3 regions of the Bradyrhizobium sp. 31Argb genome follow, and region 2 is predicted to be linked to each of the others. Evidence: riboswitches for the same ligand, from Rfam matches in the RefSeq annotation. Region 2 holds a riboswitch; each other region holds the start of a gene.
The links. Region 2 has a riboswitch for S-adenosylmethionine ahead of AAFX91_RS24895 (homoserine O-acetyltransferase). Riboswitches for the same ligand answer to the same signal wherever they lie in the genome.
Positions count from the first base shown of each region.

Region 1: it holds a riboswitch for S-adenosylmethionine, as region 2 does, so the genes downstream of both, AAFX91_RS09280 (hypothetical protein) here and AAFX91_RS24895 (homoserine O-acetyltransferase) in region 2, are expected to answer to the same signal.
Region 3: it holds a riboswitch for S-adenosylmethionine, as region 2 does, so the genes downstream of both, AAFX91_RS36755 (O-succinylhomoserine sulfhydrylase) here and AAFX91_RS24895 (homoserine O-acetyltransferase) in region 2, are expected to answer to the same signal.

Region 1 covers NZ_JBEGDB010000033.1:21,313-27,423, reverse strand. Annotated here, with positions in the region: gene cyoD (cytochrome o ubiquinol oxidase subunit IV) at 1-256, shown strand, start outside; gene hisC (histidinol-phosphate transaminase) at 415-1,560, shown strand; gene AAFX91_RS09285 (DUF1348 family protein) at 1,572-2,033, shown strand; gene AAFX91_RS09280 (hypothetical protein) at 2,273-2,806, opposite strand; SAM-I-IV-variant riboswitch at 2,850-2,951, opposite strand; gene AAFX91_RS09275 (gluconate 2-dehydrogenase subunit 3 family protein) at 3,806-4,624, shown strand; gene AAFX91_RS09270 (GMC family oxidoreductase) at 4,667-6,111, shown strand, end outside.
Region 2 covers NZ_JBEGDB010000144.1:4,702-10,812, forward strand. Annotated here, with positions in the region: gene AAFX91_RS24890 (chorismate mutase) at 1-846, opposite strand, end outside; SAM riboswitch at 1,177-1,256, shown strand; gene AAFX91_RS24895 (homoserine O-acetyltransferase) at 1,339-2,544, shown strand; gene metW (methionine biosynthesis protein MetW) at 2,544-3,212, shown strand; gene AAFX91_RS24905 (alpha/beta fold hydrolase) at 3,503-4,366, opposite strand; gene AAFX91_RS24910 (TIGR02594 family protein) at 4,625-5,272, shown strand; gene AAFX91_RS24915 (fused MFS/spermidine synthase) at 5,680-6,111, shown strand, end outside.
Region 3 covers NZ_JBEGDB010000342.1:855-6,965, reverse strand. Annotated here, with positions in the region: gene AAFX91_RS36760 (SGNH/GDSL hydrolase family protein) at 1-296, shown strand, start outside; gene AAFX91_RS36755 (O-succinylhomoserine sulfhydrylase) at 377-1,570, opposite strand; SAM riboswitch at 1,635-1,714, opposite strand; gene AAFX91_RS36750 (2'-deoxycytidine 5'-triphosphate deaminase) at 1,823-2,929, shown strand; gene AAFX91_RS36745 (SDR family NAD(P)-dependent oxidoreductase) at 3,021-3,761, opposite strand; gene AAFX91_RS36740 (TetR/AcrR family transcriptional regulator) at 3,864-4,475, shown strand; gene AAFX91_RS36735 (hypothetical protein) at 4,514-4,747, opposite strand; gene AAFX91_RS36730 (MATE family efflux transporter) at 5,222-6,111, shown strand, end outside.

The DNA of each region.
Region 1 (6,111 bases), on a different contig from region 2:
CATGAGCGGTGCCGTTGCTAGGGACATGATCCTGCCGGCGATAACGCTCCTTGCCGTCGCTCAGTTGCTGGTGCAGCTCGCATTCTTTCTCCATCTCGGAACCGCGCCAGAGCAGCGGAACAACACGTTGATTTTTCTCCTCACTGGCCTGCTGATCGCGACTGTTGTCGTCGGCTCCCTGTGGGTCATCCACAACGCGAACGTCAACATGATGCCGACCCAAATGTCGATCGATCGCGCTCGGGCGAAGGACTGACTTGAGCGACGCGCCCGGCGATCGGCGGAGATCTTCGTCCAGTCGCGTCCCTATTGGAAGGCGCCGTATATGTGCCTGCATCGCTCTTCGTTGCAGCCGATCTTGGTCGCGGAGCGATCCGCCGGTCATGCACCTGACCGGCCCAGGCGGAGACGCTGATGTACGAACGAATGCATATTTGCCAAATTGAGGGTTACGTACCGGGGCTCCAGCCCGATAGCGGCGCGATCAAGCTCAACACGAATGAGAATCCTTTTCCGCCCAGCCCGAGGGTCATGGCGCATCTCAGCAATATTCTTCCCCTCACACTCCAGCGTTATCCGGATCCGTCGGCCATGGCGTTTCGTCTCGTTGCCGCGCGCGCCCACGGCGTTGCGCCTGATCAGGTTATTGCCACCAATGGTGGCGACGAGCTGCTGCGACTGGCGCTCGCGACCTTTGTCGATCCCGGCCGCGCGGTCGGCATCGTTTCGCCCGGTTATGGCTTCTATTCCTTGCTCGCAGGTCTCCATCGGGCGCCCGTCTGCGACGTTCCCTTGACCGAAGCTTGGCAATTGCCCGAGGAAACTGCGAGCCGCTGGAATGCGGCCGGCGCGCAGCTCGCGTTCCTCACGAACCCCCACGCGCCATGCGGAACGCTTTTTCCAATCGCCACGATCGAACGGCTCGCCGCGTCCTTTAAGGGGGTACTCGTTGTTGACGAAGCCTATGTAGATTTCGTTGATCCGGCGCTGGGCTATGATGCGACAACGCTGATATCGCGGCATCAAAATGTCCTTCTGCTCCGCACCCTGAGCAAAGGATATTCGCTTGCCGGTCTCCGCTTGGGTTATGGCCTCGCGGATGTCAGGCTGATCCAGCCAATCCTTCACAAAACGAAGGACACCTACAACGTCGATGCAATCGCCCAGATACTCGGTGCGGCGGGGCTCGACGACCGCACGCATGCGAGCGGCACTTGGGAGGCAGTTCGGAAGGAACGAGAGACACTTTCGCGCAATCTGCAAGACTTGAACCTCGCTGTCGGCCCATCTCAAGCCAACTTCGTTCTCGTTTCGCTCGCATCGTTTGATGGCAGCTGCAGCGCACGCCAAGTCGTCACGAAGCTTATGGAGGGGAACATCTATGTCCGCTGGTTCGATACCGATCGGCTGCGCGACAAGCTGCGAGTCACGATCGGCACTCCGCAGGAAAATGCGGCGCTCATCAGTGCGTTGCGCACGATTCTCGGCCGACCGGATGGTAAAATTGGATATGGCCGAGCCTTGAATGTTCATACTTGCAACTCGCACCTGTCAGTATAGGAGAAACTGAAATGACCATCATTGCACCACCATTCACGCTCGAGAGCGCAACACAAAAGGTTCGCCTGGCAGAAGACGGATGGAACAGCCGCGATCCCGAGAAGGTGTCGCTGGCCTATACGCCGGACAGCCGTTGGCGGAATCGCTCTGAATTTGCCAACGGACGGACCGAGATCGTGGCGTTCCTCACCCGAAAGTGGGCAAAGGAGCTCGACTATCGGCTGATCAAGGAGCTCTGGGCCTTCGCCGATAATCGGATCGCCGTCCGCTACGCCTATGAGTGGCATGATGACAGCGGCAATTGGTTCCGTTCGTATGGTAACGAAAACTGGGAATATGATGCCGCAGGGTTGATGCAACGCCGGTTTGCCTGCATCAATGACCTTCCCATCAAGGAAGCCGACCGGAAGTTTCACTGGCCTCTGGGACGGCGTCCGGACGATCACCCTGGGCTTTCGGAGTTGGGGCTTTGAACCGCGCTCGACGAGCGCTCTGACGTCATATCCCTCCTCGCCAGAGTCTTCCCCGAGTTTGGCACGGAGGGAGCCTCGCTCAGCCGGGGCGAGAAGGACAGCCTCCATCAGTTCTTTCTGGGCGGCAGCGTGGGGCTACGTATCGAACACCAGCAGCGCTGGGATAGGTCATCCGAGGCGTGCCGTAACCGGCATCGAGCTCCTTGAACACAGCCTACCAGTTTGCCGCCGAGGCCGCCTTAGTCCGGAGGTATGATGATGCCGGCTTCATCTTTACGCTGATCCGCTTCCGCCGCCACCGTATTCCGTCTTAACTCCTGCTCAAAGACATCTACAATGGCGGCCATCTCTTGGCTTGTGAGCAGGCCAGACATGTAGGGCGGCTCCGAGCCTGAAAAATGAAGGCGAGAGCGGAGTAGTCTGCTCATTAGGATGGTCGCCGCATCGCGCGGGCTTCTGGCGCGAGCCGCTCCGGCCACACAGCCACAACTGATCTTCCGCTTGATCCAGGCGCGATCGCCGCGCTCGCGTGCGGTCAGACTCTCTCGCGTGCACGTGTCAGCGGATGTAGTCAGCGACCACAGCCGGTCCTCTTGGTCGTCACGCGCAAGAAAAAGCGCTTCATGAAGAGTGTCGATTCCGACGTTTAGGTGCCATGCCCCAGCGAACACCGCGTGATCTGGAATATCTCCCCAATTCTGGGGCTGATGACTCCAGGGATCGACAAATGCGCTCTGATGCTCATCGAGGGGATCAGCGAATACGTCATTCAAAAAAATACCTCCATTGCTTGCATAGGCGAGGAGGCTGACGGCCGCGCGACCCGTACGTTGCCGAATTGGCCGCATCTCCTTGCAGAAACCACCTTGCCCGGGATGGCAGGTTGGCGAGGGCGTCAGCCTCTTCTTGATGCACCATCAATATAGCGGGTTCGGATAGTTTCTTCCAGAGCTGTTGAGCCCCCGCAGTTTTCGGGTGGATAAGAGAGCCGCTCCTCTGCGGATCGGGACCGCGGACCGGACGGGCGACTGCGGAGCCGGGCCGCTCTCGGAAGCTTGCCAAAGACGGATTAGGGTGCCGGACGTGTTTGCGGCTTTGCCCTGCCATTTTAGACGGTCATTGGCTGCCCTACTGACACAACGAATCTTTCGGCGACCGATTGCCTCGATGCGTTGTGGCTTAATCGGGACGTCGAGGATAGTGGTGCGCGGTTGCCGTAGTCTGCCGGATGCATCGGAGCGGGGCGATGGTGTCTCAGTTGATGATGTTGATCTTGCGCGACGTCGTTCAACGCGAATTCGCATACGAGCAAGCACAAGGGCTTCTCGTAAAGTTGGCGTGTCAAACGCTTTTACGAGGAAGCAAAAAATGGACCGCAACGTAGCATGAAGAACAATTGGAGTTTCACCTATCGATCTTGATCGGAAGTGGCGCGCGCATAATCAAGTTGGAGCGATCGCCCTGAACGGTCACGCTGATGCAGATGTACTTTCAGCTTAACCCGGTCGTAAATCTCTCTTGCTTGAGCAACACTCTACCGCTTAGACGATTCGATTTCATGGGTGTGCATTGCAATACGCGATCAGTTCACGCTCAAGCTCTTTCAGGCAAGCCCGGCGCATCGTACCCCAAAGAGCCACGCCGAACCCCGCCTTGCCGCGGCCTGAATTGCCGAACTGGACGCACTCGACTTGAGAACCGTTTAGACTGTGCTATCTTGGTGTTTTAATGCGCCACCTTGGAATTCCGACTTCACGATCCAGGGGAGCACTATGGTCGCGAAAGAGATTTCGCTGAGCGCCAACGGTATCCGGAAGACGGCCCCCGGTGCTGATAGTGCCGGGGAGGGAATACCCGGCTCGTCGCGCTCCAATCACGGCGTGCGCCGCCGCGAATTACTCATAACCACCGCCATGGCTTTGGTGTTTTCGGTGACCTCCGCTCGCGCGCTGGTCGTCAAGGGCAGTTTGCCGTGGGGACCAAGTGCCGGCACTCCACCAACAGCGGTGCGGCCTGGGCCATGGGCGTATTTCACTCCGGAAGAAGGAGCGGCCGTCGAAGCGCTCGTCGACCGGCTGATCCCGCCGGACCCGCAGACGCCGGGGGGCAAGGATGCCGGCTGTGCGGTCTTTATCGACCGGCAACTTTTGGGATCGTATGGCAGCGCCCAGGGGCTCTACATGCACGGGCCGTTCGCCGACGGAACGCCGGAGCAGGGAGATCAGTCGCCGTTGACCCCGGCAGCGCGGTATCGCCAGGCGCTGGCCGCATTGGACAAATATTGTCGCGCCACCTACGCAGGAAAGCCCTTCGCCCAGATTCCCGACGATGAGAAGGACAAGGTTCTCTCCGGGCTGGAGAAAGGCGAGGTGCAACTGGAAGGAACTAGCGGTCGCGCATTCTTCGAGTATCTGCTGCAGAACACGCGGGAGGGTTTCTTCGCTGACCCAGTTTACGGCGGCAACCGCGACATGGTCGGCTGGAAGATGATCGGATTTCCCGGCGCGCGCTATGATTACCGCGACTGGGTTGAGCGGCACAACGAGCGCTATCCGCTGCCACCGATTGGCATTGCTGGCCTACCCGAATAGGCGCGAAAGGCGCAAATAAGTCTCGTCCGGAGTATCGGGAATATGACGCGCAAATTGCCAGCAACTGATGTGGTGATTATTGAGCTGGGCTGGACTGGCTCCATCGTGGCGCATGAGCTGACTGGTGCCGGATTGAACGTGGTGGCGATCGAACGCGGCCCGTGGCGCGACACGGCGACCGATTTCCCGCCGGCCTATGCGCAAGATGAGCTGCGCTACCGCATCCGCCACGATCTATTCCTCCGGCCGGAACAGCTGACGATGACCTTCCGTAACAACGCCAGTCAGACGGCCCTGCCCATCCGCAGCTGGGGATCCTTCATGCCGCCCAACGGCGTTGGCGGCGGCGGCGTGCATTGGAATGCCGAGACGTGGCGCTTCCTGCCCAGCGACTTCGAGCTGAGAACGCATCTGGTGGGGCGCTATGGCGAAAAATTCCTGCCCGAGGACATGACGATCCAGGACTGGGGGATTACCTATGATGACCTCGAGCCCCATTACGACAAGTTCGAGTATCTGTGCGGCACGTCCGGCAAAGCCGGCAACATAAAAGGGCGGATACAGCCGGGCGGCAATCCCTTCGAGGGAGCGCGGTCCCGCGAGTATCCGACGCCGCCGCAGAGGCAGCCCTACGGCCCGACGCTGTTCGCACAGGCGGCTCAGGAGATGGGCTACAAGCCCTTTCCGCAACCCTCCGGGAATCTCGCACAGGCATATACGAACCCGCTCGGCGTCACGATAGGCCCTTGTACCTATTGCGGCTTCTGCGAATGGTTCGGCTGCGGCAACTACTCGAAGGCTAGTCCGCAGACCACGATTTTGCCGGCACTCCTCCGCCGTCCTAATTTCGAGGCGCGCACGCAGTGCGAGGTATCGAAGATCAACCTGGATAGATCGGGAAAACACGCCACCGGCGTCACCTATGTCGACACCACTGGCAACGAATGGGAGCAGCCGGCCGACTTCGTGCTGCTCTGCGCATTCCAGTTGTTCAACGTGCACCTGCTGCTGCACTCGGGCATCGGCAGGCCCTACGATCCGCGCACCGGCGAGGGCGTGATCGGGCGAAATTATTCCTACCAAGTCACATCTAGCGTAGGCGCGTTCTTCGACGACAAGATCTTCAATCCCTTCATCGCGTCGGGCTCGATCGGAATGTGCATCGACGAGTTCAACGGCGACAATTTCGATCACGGACCGCATGGCTTCGTCGGCGGCGGCTATATGGGCGCGGTGCAGACCAATGGCCGACCGATTCAGACTGGGAGGACACCACAGGGGACGCCGAGGTGGGGCGCCGAGTGGAAGAAGGCGGTGGCGAAGAGTTACTTGAGCAGCTATGAGACCGTCACGCACGGCAGCTGCTATAGTTATCGCGACGTGTATCTCGACCTCGATCCGACCTACACGGACCGCTTCGGCCGCAAGTTGATGCGCCTGACGTTCGATTTCCACGACAACGAGCTCAAGATGTCGACATACCTGAC
Region 2 (6,111 bases):
GCTCCGGATTCTAGGGGCGGGGGGCACCGTATAGCGCGTTGCGTGGCTGCCGACGAGGGCCGATGAGCGCACCGAGGCCCCGGCGCGGATCAGGGCCATTTTGATCTCCTCGAAGCCGCGGCCGGCGACCGATACCAAAAGCGCTGCGCCGTCGAAGGCGGTGTCCGGCACCGCGACGATTTCAGCGAGCGGCGCCACCGCGCGGGCGATCTCGGCGTTCCAGCCGGAGACGCGCACGCTCCACATCTCGACTTCGGTCACCATCGCATCGTCGGCGACGCGCGAGATCACGAACACGGGCAGCGCTGCGGGATGATCGGCACGCTCGAGGAACGGCAGCCGCGCGATGATCTTCGGGGCGCCCTCGGCCTCGAGGTCGATCCACCATGGCGTGCGGCTGGAAATGGCCGACACCAGCGCCAGGTCGCCCTTCGATTTCGCCACTGCTTCGACCGCCGCCTGCGCGCTGAAATGCGAGACGTAGGGCACCACGAAGCCGAAATGGAAGCGCGCCGAATCCCGCATCATGGATTCGCCGACCGAGACATCGGCATGCACCGAGAACGGTGCCTGGACGTAAGTGAACGTCGAGATGATGACGCGCCAGATGCTCTCGATGGTGTCAAGCGGCAGGATGCCCCGATGGCGCTCGACCAGGCTGCGCATCATGGCGGCTTCGCGCGCCGGCCGGAACGCGGAGCCGACTTCCTGGGTCTGCTTCACCCTGATCAGGCGGTCGATGATGTCGCCACGCGCCATCAAGAGGCGGTGAACCTGCTCATCGATCGCGTCGATCTCTTTGCGCAACTCGGCCAGCGAGGGCGGCGCCGGAGGCGTTTTTGACATGCTAGGGCCCGTCAATTCTCTTCAATCAGGGAGCCAACTCTTCACCTCTCCCCCGCGTGCGGGGAGAGGTCGAAATTCAAGCGAGCTTGAATTTCGGGTGAGGGGGACTCTCCGCGAGTCCGTCTGTTACCTTGTTAGCGGAGAAAGCCCCTCACCCCAACCCTCTCAGGGCGAGCTCCGCTCGTCCCGGCCCCGCAAGAGCGGGGAGAGGGAGAAGTGCGAGCCCCCGTTCTGTCCCATGGGGCCAGACGGCGCAAGCTCAGCCTCAAGGTCACGGTTAGGTTAACGGCCCCGGTTGCCTTGACGCAGGGCGGGTAAGGGACTACTTTTCCAGCGTTCCGTGGTCATTTGAGCCGGCCGGCTTGCAGCCACGTTAAAGAACTTGCTAAACAGGCCGGGGACAGATCGATCCCGGCCGAACCTTTGTTCAGGCCGGGTTTTTTTATGGCCTGATTTCTGTCCGGGACCTCCGCGTCGGAGGAAGGGGCCGCAATGACCAAGGTGCAGTCGATCAAGAGTCCGTCGATCCAGGGTGAGGACCGCGCCCATGAGGCCGATCATCCGTCCTCGCCGGTAGCAAAGTTCGGCATGGATCAGCCGTTGAAGCTCGACTGCGGCATCGACCTCGCGCCGTTCCAGATCGCCTACCAGACCTATGGCGAACTCAATGCCGAGCGCTCCAACGCCATTCTGGTCTGCCACGCGCTGACCGGCGACCAGCATGTCAACAATTTGCATCCGGTGACGGGCAAGCCCGGCTGGTGGGAGACCATGGTCGGCCCTGGCCGTCCGCTCGACCCCTCCAAGTACTTCATCATCTGCTCCAACGTGCTTGGCGGCTGCATGGGCTCGACCGGCCCTGCCTCGCTCAGCCCCGCGACCGGCAAGGTGTGGGGCCTGGATTTTCCGATCATCACCATTCCCGACATGGTGCGCGCGCAAGCGATGCTGATCGACCGGCTCGGCATCGAGACGCTGTTCTCGGTGGTCGGCGGCTCCATGGGCGGCATGCAGGCGGTGCAATGGGCCGCGGCCTATCCGGAGCGCGTGTTCTCGACGCTCGCGATCGCCTGCTCGACGCGGCACTCGGCGCAGAACATCGCCTTTCATGAGCTCGGCCGGCAGGCCGTGATGGCCGATCCGGACTGGCGCGGCGGACGCTATGTCGATCAGGGCACGCATCCGCATCGCGGGCTCGCGGTTGCGCGCATGGCTGCGCATATCACCTATCTCTCGGACGCGGCGCTGCATCGCAAGTTCGGGCGGCGGATGCAGGATCGCGAACTGCCGACATTCTCCTTCGATGCCGACTTCCAGGTCGAGAGCTATCTGCGCTACCAAGGCTCGTCCTTTGTCGAGCGCTTCGATGCCAACAGCTACCTCTATCTGACGCGGGCGATGGACTATTTCGACATCGCCGCCGACCATAATGGTGTGCTGGCGAAGGCGTTCCGCGGCATCAAGACCCGGTTCTGTGTGGTGTCGTTCACGAGCGACTGGCTGTTCCCGACCTCGGAAGCGCGGGCGCTGGTGCATGCGCTGAATGCCTCCAGCGCGCGGGTCTCGTTCGCGGAGATCGAGACCGACAAGGGCCACGACGCCTTCCTGCTCGACGTGCCCGAATTCTTCGACATCTCCCGCGCTTTCCTGCAGTCGGCCGGCAAGGCGCGCGGCCTCGGCGATGCGGGGGTCGCGTGATGGCGCTTCAGGAACAAACCCTACCGCTGCCCGGCGTGGCGCCGCAGGCGAGTACGAGCCTTCGTCCGGACCATGTTCTGGTCGCCGAAATGGTGGAGCCCGGCTCGCGCGTGCTCGACGTCGGCTGCGGCGACGGCGATCTGTTGCAGCTCCTGGAGAGCCGCGGCATCGACGGCCGCGGCATCGAGCTGTCGCGCGAAGGCGTCAACCACTGCGTCGCCAAGGGGCTCGCGGTGGTGCAGGGCGATGCCGACACCGACCTCGTCAACTATGCCGACGATGCGTTCGACTACGTGATCCTGTCGCAGACCCTGCAGGCGACGCGGCAGCCGAAGGCGGTACTGGAAAATCTCCTGCGCATCGGTCACCGCGCCATCGTCTCGTTCCCGAATTTCGGTTTCTGGAAGATGCGGTTGCAGCTGCTGGTCGGCGGGCACATGCCGCGCACCGAAAACCTCCCCGCCACCTGGTACGACACCCCCAACATTCATTTCTGCACCATCAAGGATTTCGTCCAGCTCTGCGACGAGATCCACGTCAAGATGGAGCGCGCAGTCGCGCTCGACCTCTACGGCCGCCCGGTGCCGCTGAACCTGCCCTGGTGGGTCTGGAACATGTTCGGCGAGCAGGGTGTGTTCCTGCTGAGCAGGGGCGGCAAGGGACGCTGAGCTCTCTCCCCGTCATTCCGGGGCGCGCAAAGCGCGAACCCGGAATCCATTCATCCACGAACTCTGCGGCCCGATGGATTCTCTGATGTGCAATTGCACATCATAGCTCGCGCTCCGCGCGCCCCGGAATGACGGCTTAGACTGTTGCCGCGCGCTCCTGCCTCGTCATTCCGGGATGCGCCGAAGGCGCAGGCCCGGAATCCATTGGGCGGCAGGTCACGCTGCCCAATGGATTCTATGATGTGCAATTGCACATCATAGCTCACGCTTCGCGTGCCCCGGAATGACAGCTAGGCCACCATCGACCTCGGATCGCGCGGCAACCATCGGCCCGCTTCCACCAGCGCGATGAACCGCTCGACCATCTCGTTGAACAGCGCCGGCTCCTCGAGATTGAGCACGTGTCCCGATTTCGGGAAGAACGTCAGCCCCGCCGCTGACAAATGCTTCTTCAGGAACAGGCTCGGCTCGACGCAATTGTCGTCCTCGTCGCCGCAGATGATCAGCGCTGGCGTCGGCACGCGTCCGATCGCTTCTGCCATGGTGTAGATCGATGGTCGCGCGCCTTGAAAACTGCGCATGCTGTTGGCCGATCCCTTGGCATCGTGGCGCGCGAGCGCGGCATAGAAATCGGCATGGCCGCGCGGATCCTTGACGAGGAACGGAATCCGGCCCGGCGCCTCGCGCGTCACCTTGGCGACTTCGGCCGATCCGATAGTTTCATATTGCTCGGCATTGGCGCGGCATTGGGCGCGGAAGGCGTCGAGGTTTTCGAGACTTGAGCCGGAGCCGACGCCGGCGAGCGTCATCGACAATGCGCGCTCGGGCGCATTGAGCGCAACCTGCAGCGACGAATAGGAGCCCATCGACAGCCCGACGAAATGTGCGCGTGCGATATCGAGATGATCGAGCACCGCGAGCGCATCGGTGTAGAAATGCTTGTAGCTGTAGACCTCGGCCGATGGCGGAACGTCGGAGGGCGTGTAGCCGCGCGCGGAATAGGCGATGCAGCGGTGGCCGCGCGAGAAATAGCGCATCTGCGGCTCCCAATTGGTGTGATCGGCCGCGAACTCGTGCAGGAAGATGATCGGCGTCCCGCTCCCAACCTCTTCGAAATAGAGGCGGACATTATCCTTGGCGACGGCATAGGGCATTTTAACGTTTTCCTTCTTGTGAGCCTGCGCAGCGAGGATCGCAATTAACCTTCACGGCTGCAATGCGGCGGCATCGTTTCCTTTTTCGCCTCCAAATGTTCGTGAAATCGTCCTGCAATTTTTCGCCGCAGCGCGGCACGAAATCTTTGTCTTGCCACATTGAGCGGCACAAAACGCACCGCGCCTGCATCCAGATGTCATCCACAGACGGGCGCGCCTGGGAAAACGGGGGTGTAACAGAAGGAAAAAATGGGAAGTATGGTTCAGTTACGTGCGTTCCGCCGGTTGTTTCGAGTTCTGGCACTGGCGTTGTGTTCGACGATAATCGTCGTCTCCGTCTCTCCCGCTTCGGCACGGCCTCATCACGGCGCAGGGCGCCACGCGAGGGCCTATCATGCCGGTCATCATGCCAAGCATCACTATGCGCATCATCGTCACCGCCACATGACGCGTGCCTCGCGCTGGGAGCGCGGCGTGGCGCAGATGCAGGCGCAGGGTCTTGCCGACAGCAATGCGAGCCTGTCGCCGGAGCCTCAGCAGGCGGCAAGCCTCGGTTCATCGAACATCGTCGATGAAGCCCGCCGTCACCTCGGCGGCAATCCGACCAGTCGCGGCAGCCTGTGGTGCGCGCGGTTCATGAACTTGGTGCTGCAGCATTCGGGTTATCGCGGCACCGGCTCCGACATGGCGAGCTCGTTCGCCCGCTATGGGCAGCGTGTCTCCGGCCCACAGGTTGGCGCCATCGCCGTGATGTCGCGGGGACGCCGCGGCGGCCATGTCGGCATCATCACCGGCATCGACGCCAAGGGAAATCCGATCATGATCTCCGGCAACAACGGCAACCGCGTCCGTGAAGCCTCAGTCTCTCGCGGCCGCATCTACGCCTACGTGATGCCGACGAACTAGCCGCTACACTCTCCTCTGTCATTCCGGGGCGCGCCTCTTGGCGCGAGCCCGGAATCCATCAGGCCGCAGGCGCAGGCAGCGAAATGGATTCCGGGTTCGATGCTTCGCATCGCCCCGGAATGACAGCCTCCGTCATTGCGAGCGCAGCGAAGCAATCCACGTCTCCACTTGCGGCGCTATGGATTGCTTCGCTGCGCTCGCAATGACGGGGGAGAGAGCGGTGGCATGGCGAGGTACCCAGTTATGAAACCGTCATGTCGGCGTGCTGCTGTTCCGCGCCGGCACATCGTCAAGTCCACGTTACCTGGTTACATTGCCGGCCATGCTGCCATATGCTCAATTGAAACCTCTGGCGTGCATTCGCCGGAAATCTCGCCGGCGTCCGCCGGACCCAAGCCGGAGCTTTCATGATTTCTAAGCCGTCCGCCGCGCGAAACCGGCTGGTATTGATCGCCTACACCACAGCGATCTTCGTCAGTGCGCTCCTGTTGTTCTCGGTGCAGCCGCTGTTCACCAAGATGGTGCTGCCGCGGCTCGGCGGCTCGCCGGCGGTGTGGTCGGTGGCGATGGTGTTCTTCCAGTCGCTGCTGCTCGCAGGCTACGCCTACGCGCATTACCTGATGAAGATGAACAACCGCGCCGCTCCGGTCGCGGTGCATCTGCTGCTTTTGGTCGCGGCCGTGCTGACGCTGCCGCTTGCGATCCGGAGCGGCTGGGGTGATCCGCCGACATCAGGTTACGCGTTCTGGTTGCTCGGCCTGTTCGCGGTCTCGATCGGCCTGCCGTTCTTCGCGCTCGCTGCCAACAACCCACTGCTGCAGGCCTGGTTCGTGCGCACC
Region 3 (6,111 bases), on a different contig from region 2:
ACTCGCCGCGCGTCACCGAGCGCGCCGCCAGCGCCAACAAGATGATCCGGCTGCTCAACCACGTCGCCGAGCTCCGCCATGTCAGCATCTTCCCGCGCTTTGAGGTGATGCGTGAATGGCACGAGAAGCAGTCGATCCCGATCGACAGCTTCGTGATCGCCGACGGCCTGCACATGAATGATTGGGGCTATGCCTGCTTCGCCCAGTTGCTCGGCGACGACATCATCAAGTCGGTCGGCCAGATCAAGCTCGGCGTCAACGTGCCGGCGGATGTGCGGACGTACAGGCCGATGTAAGCTGAAAGCGAATGGCGAGTGGCGAATAGCGAATGGGGCTTGACCCTACTCGCTACTCCCTATTCGCCATTCGCCTTGGATCACACCGTCTCCAGCGCCTCGACAAAATCCTCGATCAGATCGTCGGCGTGCTCGAGGCCCGCGGAGAAGCGGATGAAGCCTTCGCTGATGCCTAGCTCGGCGCGCGCGTCCGGCCCCAGGCGCTGATGCGTCGTGGTGGCGGGATGGGTGACGAGGCTCTTGGCATCGCCGAGATTGTTGGAGATGCGCGAGATCTTGAGCCCGTTGAGGCAGCGGAATGCGCCGGCCTTGCCGCCCTTCACCTCGAACCCGATCAACGTCGATCCCGACCGCATCTGCTTCTTCACGGTGGCCGCCTGCGGATGATCGGCGCGGCCGGGATAGATCAGCCGCGTGATCTTCGGATGACTTGCCAGTACGTCCGCGATCTTCGCGGCCGTCTCGGTCTGCGCGCGGACACGCACCGCCAGTGTCTCCAGCCCCTTCAGCAGCACCCATGCATTGAACGGCGACATCGACGGTCCGGTCTGGCGCAGGAAGTTATGGATGTGCTCGGTGATGAAAGCCTCGGAGGAAAGGATGACGCCGCCCAGGCAGCGCCCCTGGCCGTCGATATGCTTGGTCGCGGAATAAACCACGACGTCGGCGCCGAGCGACAGCGGGCTCTGCCAGATCGGGGTGGCGAACACATTGTCGACGATCAATCGCGCGCCGCCCTGATGCGCGATTTCCGCGATGGCGCCGATGTCGAGCACGTCGAGCGTCGGATTGGTCGGGCTTTCGAGGAAACACGTCTTCGTGTTCGGCCGGATCGCCTTTTTCCATTGGTCGAGGTCTAGCCCGTCGACCAGCGTCGACTGGATGCCGTAGCGCGGCAAGAGATCCTCCACCACGTAGCGGCACGAGCCGAACATCGCCTTGGAGGCCACCACGTGATCGCCGGCCTTCAGCGGCGCGAGGATCGCGGTCGTCACCGCCGCCATGCCGGTCGCGGTCGCGCGCGCAGCTTCCGCGCCTTCGAGCTCGATCATGCGGCGCTCGAACATGGACACGTCGGGGTTGGAGAACCGCGAATAGAGGAAGCCGGGATCCTCGCCCTTGAACCGCGCCTCGCATTCCTCGGCGGTCGCGTAGACGAACCCTTGGGTCAGGAATATTGCTTCGGACGTCTCGCCGAATTGTGAGCGTAGCGTGCCGGAATGAACCAGCCGGGTTTCGGGGCGGTAGCGGGCGGATGATTTGGACTCGGACATAGGACCTCCAACGTGACCATCCTTTCGAAAATGGTCACAAAAAAACCGGCCTAAAGGGCCGGGATCGCTGAGGTCCCCGGCCTGTTTAGCGACTTATTTAACGTGGCTGCAAGCCGGCCGGCTCAAATCACCACGGGATAAGTCATGCTGATATTCGTTCCCGCTCTTTCCGTCAAGGCGGGCATCGGCTAACCGGTAAAATCCATTTGTTGGGCCTTTTGTGGCTCTAAGCCGTCTTGAGGGACCGCGTCCGTGTCGTTCGTGCTGCAAGACGATGCCAATGGGATCCTGCCTGACCGCATGATCGCGGCGATGGCGGATGCAGGCCTGATCCTGCCGGTCTATCCCTTTGTCGAGAGCCAGATCCAGCCCGCGAGCCTCGATCTTCGCCTCGGCGACATCGCCTATCGCGTGCGCGCGAGCTTTCTCCCCGGTCCCGGCGCCACCGTTGCCGAGCGCATCGATGAGTTGAAGCTGCACGAGATCGATCTCGCCGACGACGCGGTGCTGGAGACCAATTGCGTCTACATCGTGCCGCTGCTGGAGAGCCTCGCGCTGCCGCCGGAGATCATCGCAGCCGCGAATCCGAAGAGCTCGACCGGACGGCTCGACGTCTTCACCCGCGTGATCGCCGACGGCACGCGCCGTTTCGACATGATCGGTGCCGGCTATCACGGCCCGCTCTATGCCGAGATCAGCCCCAAGACGTTTCCGATCCTGGTGCGCGAGGGCTCGCGGCTGTCGCAGGTGCGCTTCCGCACCGGCGATGCCATCCTCAGCGCCGCCGAGCTCGACGCGCTGCATGACGCCGAACGCCTGGTCGATATCGACGATGCCGATCTTACAAATGGCGTCGCGGTTTCGGTTGATCTCTCGGGCGAGAATTCCGGCGGCTTCGTCGGCTATCGCGCCAAGCGCCATACCGGCGTGGTCGACGTCGATCGTCGCGGCGGCTATCCGGTCGATGATTTCTGGGAGCCGATCCGCGCGCGCCCCGACGGCAGCCTGATCCTCGATCCCGGCGAGTTCTATATCCTCGCCTCGAAGGAAGCCGTGCAGGTGCCGCCGGACTACGCCGCCGAGATGGTGCCGTTCGATCCTTTGGTCGGCGAATTCCGCGTGCATTATGCCGGCTTCTTCGATCCCGGCTTCGGCTATGCCGGCGCCGGCGGGCAGGGCGCGCGCGCCGTGCTGGAAGTGCGCTCGCGCGAGGTGCCGTTCATCCTCGAGCATGGCCAGATCGTCGGCCGCCTCGTCTATGAGAAGATGCTCGCCCGGCCCGATGCGATGTACGGCCAGCGCATCGGCTCGAACTACCAGGCCCAGGGCCTGAAGCTCTCCAAGCATTTCAGGGTGTGATCAAGCGCACTCACCTGGAGCGCGCTGCGAGGATCATGACAAAGGCCGGGGCGCTACGCCCCGGCCAGCATGGTGCACGAAGTCCAGCCGTTCACGCGTTGGCGCCGCCGTCGATGGTGAACTCCGCGCCATTGATCGAGCGCGCCTCCGGGCCGGCCACGAATGCGACCAGCGCTGCGACGTCGTCGGCCTTGCCGTAGCGGGGGATCGCCATCCGCGCCAGCTGGAAGGCCGCCTGCTCGCCTTCAGCGGGATTCATGTCGGTGTCGGTCGAGCCCGGATGCACGATGTTGACGGTGATGCCGCGGCTGCCGAGATCGCGCGCCAGGCCCTTTGTCCAGGCGATCAGCGCCGATTTGCTCATCGAGTACAGGCTCAGGCCGGGACCGGGCACCTGGGTCGCGAGATTGCTGCCGATCGAGATGATGCGGCCGCCTTCGCCCATATGCGCTGCCGCGGCCTGCGATCCGACCACCACCGCCCGGACGTTGACCGCAAGCGTCGCATCGATGTCTTCAAGGCTCAGTTGGTCGATCGGTCCGGTCCTGAGGATGCCGGCATTGTTGACGAGAATATCGAGCCCGCCGAATGCCTTGGCGGCCTGATCCACGGCCGCCTTGACCGCGGCGGCATCGGCGCTGTCGGCCTTGATCGCAAGTCCCCGCCGGCCCAAGCGTTCGATCTCGGCCACCACCGCCTGCGCCTTGTCGGCCGAACGTTCATAGGTGATTGCAACATTGGCGCCATCGGCGGCGAGCCGCCTTGCAATCGCAGCGCCAATCCCGCGGCTTGCGCCCGTCACCAACGCCCGCTTTCCCTGCAATGCGCTCATGATCCATCTCCATTTATATGTCGATCGATACAGAAATAGGTCCGTTGCGCTGGGACGTCAAGCGCATTAATTTAGTGAACGACACAGAAATCGGGTGGACGGATGGTGGAACGAGGTCGCCCCAGGGGCTTTGACAAGGATGCTGCGCTCGTACGCGCCATGGAGGTGTTTTGGGTCAAGGGCTACGAAGGGGCCTCGATGGCTGATCTCACCACGGCGATGGGGATCGCTTCGCCAAGCCTCTATGCAGCCTTCGGCTGCAAGGAAGAACTGTTCCGGCAAGCGCTGCAATTGTACGGCGCGACCCAGGGGCCGGAGATATGGGGTGGCATCGCTCGCGCGCCTACCGCTTATGAGGCCGTGGAAAGCTATCTTATGCAGACGGCGAAGTCGTTCACGCGACGGAACCGGCCGCCGGGATGCCTGGTAGTGCTGTCGGCGCTGCATACGACTGAGCAGTCCGAAACGGTGCGGCGCGAGCTGATCGCAATGCGCGCGAAGAATGTCGAGGATTTACGGCAGCGCCTGCAGGAGGGCGTGGCATCAGGCGAGATATCAGCAAGTGCCGATCTCGCGGCGATCGCGCGATACTACGTCACCGTGCAACAGGGCATGTCGATCCAGGCACGCGACGGCGCGACACGGCGGGAGCTGGAACGCGTCGCGCGCGCGGCGCTCGCGGCATGGAAGCCCTTGACCAGCGCACCCGGCTAAGCCTCAGAGCGTTGCCGCTGTTCTTGTGGTCCTGCGACCTACTTCGCGAGCAGTTCGGTCAGGTCGGTCGAGCTCGAACAGCGCAGCTCATCGATTTGCCGGGCCAGCAGCAACGCGCTCGCCCTCAGCGCCTCCAGCTTTGAAGCCTCGGGATGCTGTTTTTCAAGTTCGGTGATTCGCTCATTGAACCCGGCCAGCTCATGCTGAAGCCGCTCGATCTCTGCCGTGGCGCCTGTGGACACCACTGGCGCAGATAGTCTGGTCGCCCGCATAACCATCTCCCCAAGTATGGTCGAGGCTTCGTGGACCGAATTCGTGGCGGCACGGAGAAGCTTTTTTGGCGAGGATGCGACTGCCGCGAGTAATGTTTGCGTTCGCGTGCAGCAAAGCCACAGTAGGAACCTAGGCTGACCGTGCGCTTCGCCACGGTCGTTGCGGTATTCCGTCGGCGCGAATTTCGTGCGAGTCAAAGCGGCCAACCTCGCAGCAACCGGAACGGGAGCGAACATGCCGGCAGGCAGGCCTGCGCCAGCGTGCCGATCGGCTTGGTCGAGGGGCTGGTGACGGGCCGTGGCCGGCACATCCCGGTGCATCTGAAGCCTGCGGGCCGCGCCAGGGCGCCATTCGTCCGGGCGATCGGCCAATCGCGCAGGGGCCCCCTGCGCCGGGCGCACGTGGAATTGATCGCGGCCGTGGTAGGGAAGCACCCGCGCCGCGGCATTCAGACCGCGGGCGTCGGAGTGGAAATGCCCGATATTGCGGTTGCCGAAATACCTGTCGACGAGGAAGAGCGCCCGCTGCCGCCGCCGGTGACGGCGCCGGCCCGCAACCGCCTGCTCGACGGGCCGATCCTGCGCACGCTGCTGTGGCTTGCCTGGCCCAACGTGATCGCGCTCTCGGCCGGCACCTGCGTGGTGATCGCGGAGACCTCCTATATCGGCCGGCTTGGCGTGGAATCGCTGGCCGCGATGGCGCTGGTGTTTCCCTGCGTGATCCTGACCATGACGATGTCCGGCGGCGCCATGGGCGGCGGAGTGGCCTCCGCGATCGCGCGGGCGCTCGGCGCCGGCGAGACCGAGCGTGCCTCCACGCTTGCGGCGCATGCGCTTCTGATCGGCATCACCTTCGGGCTCGTCTTCATGCTGGGCATGCTGATCTTCGGCCCGCATCTGTTGGAATTGCTCGGCGGCCGCGGCAATGTGCTGGCGCAGGCGATCGCCTACAGCCAGATCTTCTTCGGCGGCGCCGTGCTGCCGTGGCTGATGAACACCATGGCGGGCGTATTGCGCGGCACCGGCAACATGAAACTGCCGTCGACCATGATCCTTTCGTCCGCGATCTGGCAGATCATTTTGGGCGGCACACTGGGCCTCGGGCTCGGGCCTATCCCGCAATTCGGCATGCGCGGCGTCGCCGCCGGTTCGCTGATCGCCTATTCGATCAGCATTGCCGTGATGGGCTGGTACCTGTTTTCCGGCCGGGCGCGCGTGGTGCCGAAGCTCAGGGGATTGCGCGTCCAATGGGCGATGTTCATCGATATCCTAAGGGTCGGCGCCATCGCCTGCTTCTCGCCGCTGCAGTCGGTTCTGACCATCAGCATCTTCACCCACATGCTGGCGAATTTCGGCACCGCGAT